2 regions of the Lacticaseibacillus paracasei subsp. paracasei genome follow, and region 2 is predicted to be linked to the other one. Evidence: predicted binding sites of a transcription regulator. Region 2 holds the regulator's gene; the other holds the start of a gene.
The links. Region 2 encodes LexA, which represses DNA repair genes until DNA is damaged. Its sites were predicted from a motif close to CNAACANNTGTTNG; they were not measured.
Positions count from the first base shown of each region.

Region 1: recA (recombinase RecA) is a predicted target of LexA. The motif match lies at 949-962, and genes of this name have one in related genera.

Region 1 is NZ_AP012541.1:2,734,900-2,738,437, reverse strand. It holds gene LBPC_RS13430 (DUF554 domain-containing protein) at 71-769, opposite strand; gene recA (recombinase RecA) at 1,169-2,362, shown strand; gene LBPC_RS13420 (aminotransferase-like domain-containing protein) at 2,667-3,538, opposite strand, start outside.
Region 2 is NZ_AP012541.1:701,417-704,954, reverse strand. It holds gene LBPC_RS03395 (flavin reductase family protein) at 1-296, shown strand, start outside; gene LBPC_RS03390 (AEC family transporter) at 319-1,266, shown strand; gene LBPC_RS03385 (hypothetical protein) at 1,280-1,753, shown strand; gene lexA (transcriptional repressor LexA) at 1,882-2,508, opposite strand; gene LBPC_RS03375 (hypothetical protein) at 2,637-2,831, opposite strand; gene LBPC_RS03370 (AI-2E family transporter) at 3,335-3,538, shown strand, end outside.

The DNA.
Region 1 (3,538 bases), 960 kb from region 2:
CACCACAACCGTTCAAACCGGTCAGTTTATGATCTGCCAATAGCCTCCTCCTAAATGGTTCAATCATTAATCATAGAAAATACTGACCAGTTAGGATCGCAACAAGGACTAGCAAGCCAGGCAGCAGATTAGAAATACGAATTTTAGTAATGCCCATCAAGTTTAACCCAATCCCCAAGATCATTAAGCCGCCGACTGCACCAATTTCGCGGAGTGCGTTCGTCATCAATGCCTTGGGCACGAATTGGACTAAAAAACTGGCGAAGAGTGTGATGGTGCCTTGATAAATGATCACTGGCAACGCGGAAAAGATCACGCCAACCCCGAGTGACGCGGTCAGCATAATCGCCATGAACCCGTCCATGACGGATTTAGTATATAGCGTGGTATTGTCTCCAGAAACGCCCGCCTGAATCGCGCCTAAAATACCCATGGCACCGATGACAGCAATCAGGGTGGCGGTCACGAACCCTTCCGCAAAATGCTGATTGCCGCGGGCAAAGCGCTGTTCCAACATCAAACCGAGGTGGTTCATGCCATCTTCAATATGCAACCACTCACCGATCAAGCCGCCAAGGCAAAGGCTGATGACCATAACAATAAAACTTTTTGTCTGCAAGGCCATTTGAATGCCCAATGCGAAGGTACCAAGCCCAAGACTTTTGGTGACAGTATCTTTAGCATGATCGCTAATACTGTGGAGAATCAAGCCTAAGACCCCGCCACCGATAATCGTCAACCCATTGACAATAGAACCCATGAACATCATTTCATTTTCCTCGTTTACCTATTTTTGTAGTATCAAGCCAATCGCCTCATCATACCATGCTTGTGTGCCACAATAACGCGTCATTTTTACCAAAAAGGTGTCAGTATCAGGTAAAATAAAGCAGTCACCTGCAAACAATTTTTGGGGATGACTTTTTTAACGTAAAAGCTTGCAAAAAACAAACGCATGTTCGATAATGGAGACAGCGTAAATTGATACTCGGATGTATATGTTTAAAATAGCGTACACAGGTTTTTGGAACTGCTGGCGCATTTTTATAAGACAAAGCGTGAACTGGCATGGTTAAAGACTGGGATATAAGTGGTCTGGTTGAGCTATTGTGACCAAGGTGCTTACACACAGACTTTTGCGCCAGTGAGCGCATTTAAGGAGACAAGTATGGCTAAGAAAACGACAGCAAAGAATGATAATGCTAAATCCGATGCTACAGATCGCGATACCGAACTAGAAAAAGCCCTTCAGAAGATCAAGAAAGCCTTTGGTGAAGGTGCCGTCATGAAGATGGGCGATCGACCGGAACTGAAGGTTGATGTCGTCTCAACAGGCATTTTATCCTTGGATCTTGCACTCGGTGTCGGCGGGTTACCGCGTGGCCGAATCGTTGAAGTCTATGGTCCTGAAAGTACCGGAAAAACAACGATTGCGTTGCAGACTATTGCCGAATTGCAGAAATCAGGCGGCAAGGCGGCTTACATTGACGCCGAAAATGCGATGGACCCGAAGTATGCGGCGGAACTTGGCGTAAATATTGACGACTTACTGTTGTCTCAGCCAAACTCTGGGGAACAGGGGCTTGAAATTGCTGAAATGCTGATTGAATCAGCGGCTGTTGATATTGTTGTCATTGACTCTGTCGCAGCCTTGGTTCCCAAGGCTGAAATTGAAGGTGCCATCGGGGATAGCCATGTGGGCTTGCAAGCCCGGCTGATGTCGCAGGCACTGCGGAAGATGGCCGGTTCGATCAACAATACCAATACGCTGGTTATTTTCATTAACCAATTGCGTGAAAAAGTTGGCGTGATGTTTGGCAACCCAGAAGTGACACCGGGCGGCCGTGCCTTGAAATTCTATGCGTCTGTGCGGATTGAAGTCAAGCGTGGGCAGCAGGTGAAAGACGGCAAAGATGTTGTCGGCTTCGCTAGCAAACTGAAAGTCACTAAGAATAAGGTCGCACCGCCGTTTAAATCGGTTGAAACCACGATGTCATTTGGTCACGGGATTGAACACAATACCGATATGATTAACTTGGCAACCGATAAAGACAATGACATTGATGTCATCACCAAGTCTGGCTCTTGGTATAACTATGGCAAGGAACGTTTGGGCCAAGGACTTGTCAACGCATCTCACTACTTGGATGAACATCCGGAAATTTCTAAGGAAATCGAAGAAAAGATTCGTGAACAAGTTGCGCCAAAGAAGCCTGAAGAAGCCGATGAGAAGCAGGATGATAAGAAAGACGGTCAGGCATCTGCTGATAAAAAGACCGAAAAGACAACGACCACTGATACTGAAAAGAAAGCCGGCAAGAAAGATGACCCTGCCAGCTTCGGGGTTGATCGGTTAGTTTAAGCAACTGATGGATGTTTGATTAATCGCCGTTTACACTTTGAAAAAGTGTGCGGCGATTTTTTGTCTTCAAAACAAAAAAATGCCCGCTACCATCGCAGCGGGCGTTTTTGTTATTGGGTGATCGGATGGGGGCCAATCACCGATTTTTCTTTGGAGGAGAAAAATGAAAATTAGGTTGGGGTTTAGGAATGAGTGGGTGGCTCACTTCTATGCTGTCAATACTACCGGCAAAGTGTGACGAAAATGTGATCGTTACGTTGTCATTTTGTTAAGGTTAACCGAGTTTTTTTGAACGCGTTATAGCCTAGGCTTGTTCGGCAACCAGATTGTGTTGCAGAGCAACCTTTAATGCTGGACCCAAAGCTTTCATGCCGGTATCAATTTGCGCCAGACTAGGACCAGTGAAGTTCAACCGGGCACCGTTGGACAAAGCCGCTGTCGCATATAGATTGGTTGATGGCACATAGGAGATATTGGCTTCCGGTAATAGGTGTTCTTTCATGAACGCGCCCATATCGAAGCCGGCTGGCATGGTGAGCCAGATAAAGAAGCCGCCGTCAGGATTAGTGAAGTGCGCTTCTTCTGGCAGATAGCGCTTCATCGCCGCCACCATGGCATTCTTTTTCTCACGATAGCAATCCTGAATTTCCCTGATATGTGCATCAAGATCGTTATTTTCCATATAGGTATTGATCCCGTGCATTACCAGATTGCTGGATTCCAGATCACTGCCGCCTTTTAAGGCCAGCAACTCTTTTAAAAGATTGGGCGCAGCGACCAACCAGCCCATGCGCAGACTTGGAGAAAGAATTTTACTAAAACTGCCAAGATAGATAACGCGTCCTTCTGTGTCGAGTGACTTGATCGTCGGCAAGGCTTTGCCAGTATAACGAAGGTCGCGATACGGATTATCTTCCAAAATCATGACATCATACTGGTTGGCGAGGCGAATGATTGCCTGCCGCTTGGCCAAGGACATCACAACCCCAGTAGGATTTTGAAAATCAGGAACGGTGTAGATGAACTTGACTTTGCGACTCATTAGAATGCGTTGTAAAGCATTGATGTCCATGCCATCAGCTTGCATCGGTACTTCGTAATAGGTGGGTTGATAGGCGTTAAAAGCAGCAAGTGCACCTAAGTAAGTTGGGGCTTCAACAACCAAACCGTCGCCTG
Region 2 (3,538 bases):
TGTCGTTGATTGACCTGCCGTTAGTTGCAAGTACGGACATTCAGGTGCCGGGGTTGCAGGCAGCGCGTGTTCGATTTGAAACCAAGCTTTATCAATACGTGCCGATTCGTAACGCTGATGGTGACATTTTGACTGATCTTTTCATTTTAGAAGTGCACCGATTCCATTTTGCCGATACGGTTCTTGATCCGACAACGCTTCACATTGATCCCACCGCTTTGGCGCCGATTGCCCGCCTCGCCGGGCCGACATACGCCGAGCTTGGACGCACCTTTACACTGCGGCGGCCAAAATAATTTTATAAAGGAGTGTCAGTATTTGACCGCATTTATTTCCAGTGTTTTTGGTGTTCTTGAAATTTTGATTCTAATCGCAATCGGCTATTTTCTGACAGCACGCGGGTGGTTTAATGACCATTCAAGTAAAATCATTGCCAAAGTTGTCACCCAAGTTGCTTTGCCAGCCTACATGATTGTCACGATCGCTTCAAAATTCACGGCGCCAATGTTGCTGCGACTCTTGCCAGATTTGTTTTTCCCAGTCCTTTCCATGATGATCCTATTTGCCCTATCATTTCTGGTTTGCTACTTATTGAAGGTGCCACATGCACGTAAGGGTACCTTTAAGTCAATGTTTTTTAACTCCAACACAGTTTTTATCGGCTTGCCTGTCAACTTAGCCTTATTTGGGCCAAGTAGTCTGCCATATGTGTTGGTCTACTACATGGCCAACACCACCATTTTTTGGACCATCGGCGTTTACCTTATTCAAGGTGACGGCCCGCGCCCAGCTAAATTTGATTTGAAAAAGGTACTTGGGAAAGTGTTCTCACCGCCGTTGCTCGGTTTTATGTTAGGGATTGTGCTTGTGCTTTTAAAAATCAAATTGCCGACTTTCTTGATGGCCGATCTGACTTATATCGGTGCCTTAACTGTTCCTGGCTCCATGTTCTTCATTGGCATCGCTTTGCATCAAGCAGGCTGGGGTAAATTAAGAATCAGCAAAGAAGCTTTGGGTATTTTCAGTGGCCGCTTCCTCTTTGCACCGTTACTCATGACGGCGCTTGTCGCCTTCGCCCCTGTCCCAACTTTGATGAAACAAATCTTTATTTTGCAATCTTGCATGCCGGTCATGACCAATGCGCCTGTTGTTGCCAAACTGTACGATGCGGATTCCGATTACGCTGCTATCATGGTCACCGAAACAACGCTGCTTTCGATGATCGTGATCCCAATCGTGATGACTTGCATCCAGTTCATTCACTAGGAGTTGCTGTCGAATGAAAAAGCGCTATCTGCTACTAGCAGCAATCTTGATCTTATCAGGCTGCTCACAAACTACCTCAACCCCCAAAAAGACAACATCATCATCGAGCGCAACATCACAATCGCACACGGTCAAAAAAACTGTTCCGAAAGCGACCTTAGGTACATTGGTTGGCCATGCGTTCGTCCAAACAAAAGATGCGACCAAAGCAATTCGAGTCACCTCATCCACCAGCGGCTACTATCTTGAAACATTAGCCAATCGAGATGGTGTCTTTGAAAGTACTGATAGTGGTATTTTTGCTGCTGATTTGACCCTCAAAGGCCGAATCTTCACCTTCACTGGTAAAGCGCAGCCGCAAGCCTCTGCTAATACGATACAATTTCAATTAACAAAAACCGGTAACTTAAAGCAGTTGCCCGATGGTCCCGTTTATAAAAAGGTGCCACAAGACGATCTCGATCGCCTCGCCCAACAAAACCAATAAAGTGTCTGAGCAAAAAGACATCAGCCGTGATCCTATATTTTGTGGGATCACAGCTGATGTCTCTTTTGTTGATGGTACATTTTAATTGGATTTAAGTTGCCAGCCTAGTCATTCACGACTTCAAATGGTTAAACTAATGCAGGCCGATATAAACTCACAACGATGCCAAGAATCGTTACATCCGGGAAGAACATATCATCCATACTGTCATTTTCAGGATGTAACCGAATGCCGTTCTTTTCTTTATAAAATCGCTTGACAGTGGCTTCATCTTCCTCAGTCATTGCAACAACAATCTGCCCATTCTCGGCGTCATTCTGCTTCTTGACAATAATCTGGTCACCATCTAAAATGCCGATTTTGATCATTGAATTACCTTGAACTCGCAACATGAATAATTCGTCAGCGGCATACGGAAGATCGTCTGGTACCGGAAAATAATCATCGATATTTTCGATGGCCGTAATCGGGACCCCTGCAGCAACTGTGCCGACGATCGGAATACCGTGATCCTGAACGCCAATGAAGTCACGTCCGGCTGAGGTCACTTCAAGCGTCCGCGGCTTCGCTGGATCCTTAGCAATAAGTCCCGCCGCCAACAATTTCTCCAAGTACGCTGCCACCGTGCTTGACGAACTTAGACCGACTGATTTGCCGATTTCGCGAACCGTGGGCGGGTACCCATGATCCTCGATTGCATCATAGATTGATTGTAAAATTTGTTTCCAACGTTTCTGACTTGCTTGTGTTGGCATCCGCTCACCGCCTCAGTTCTAATTGATTACACAAAGCATACCAAAGCGAACGAACGTTTGCAATGATTTTATGCCTAAATAGCAAAAAAGTCCACAGATAAAAAGCATCTGTGGACCTCATCCTTAAATTAATTATGCAATAATGGCATCTTATGCATCTGACGCCGATCACATCTGCTTTTGATGACCGCGTAGAAGAAACTCAAGAAAATATCAAGCGCGATTAACAAAATGCCGGCTGTCGCAAAGTTGCTGAATAACAGCAAGGTTGCCACGAGGGTCAGAGTAATTAATGTCCATTTTGCGCCCCGTAGGATTGTCATGTGGGGTCACTCCTCTCCGTATCGGATAAACCGACATATACTCACCGTTTTGGTTGTGACTCTAATCATACCCAATTTTTGAGTTTTGTAAAGCCTTTGTATACATAAAATTTACATTTGATGCCTTTATTTAGGGTTTTTAAAGATTTGTAACGATTATTCCATGTTGTTTGTAAATTTTATGTAATCTTTTTTAACATCAAATCAATCCGCTTTTAACACGGCTATCCTCGAAATATGACCATGAGTCGAGTATCATTAATGGTACAGAGCGTGAACAGGCACGTTTAGAAATCGGAGCATAAGTGGCCTCCAACCTAAATGGCCGGGCTTGGGTCATTTAGGTTGGAGGTTCCTTATGTGCAGGTTTCTGTGCCTGTGAACGCGTTTTAATGAGCGTAAACAGGCCCTGCCGCAAATCTGGCTAGTCGCTCTCATCGTTTGTTATTGTCATGAAGCTTATACATCCAACAGGTATCACAATTGTAGAGGAGGGTACCCCCTTGAAACATACCGACTCGTGGCTCTATCGCCGCTTTCTTAATAGCAAGTTTATGATCCTGCTAGTTGACTTGTTACTGGCATTGCTCGTGATTTTCGTTTTCACTAAAATTGCGTGGGTTTTCCAGCCAGTACTGGATTTTCTCGGGATTATCGCGCCACCGTTTATCTTTGCCGGCATTCTCTTCTACCTTACTGTCCCGATT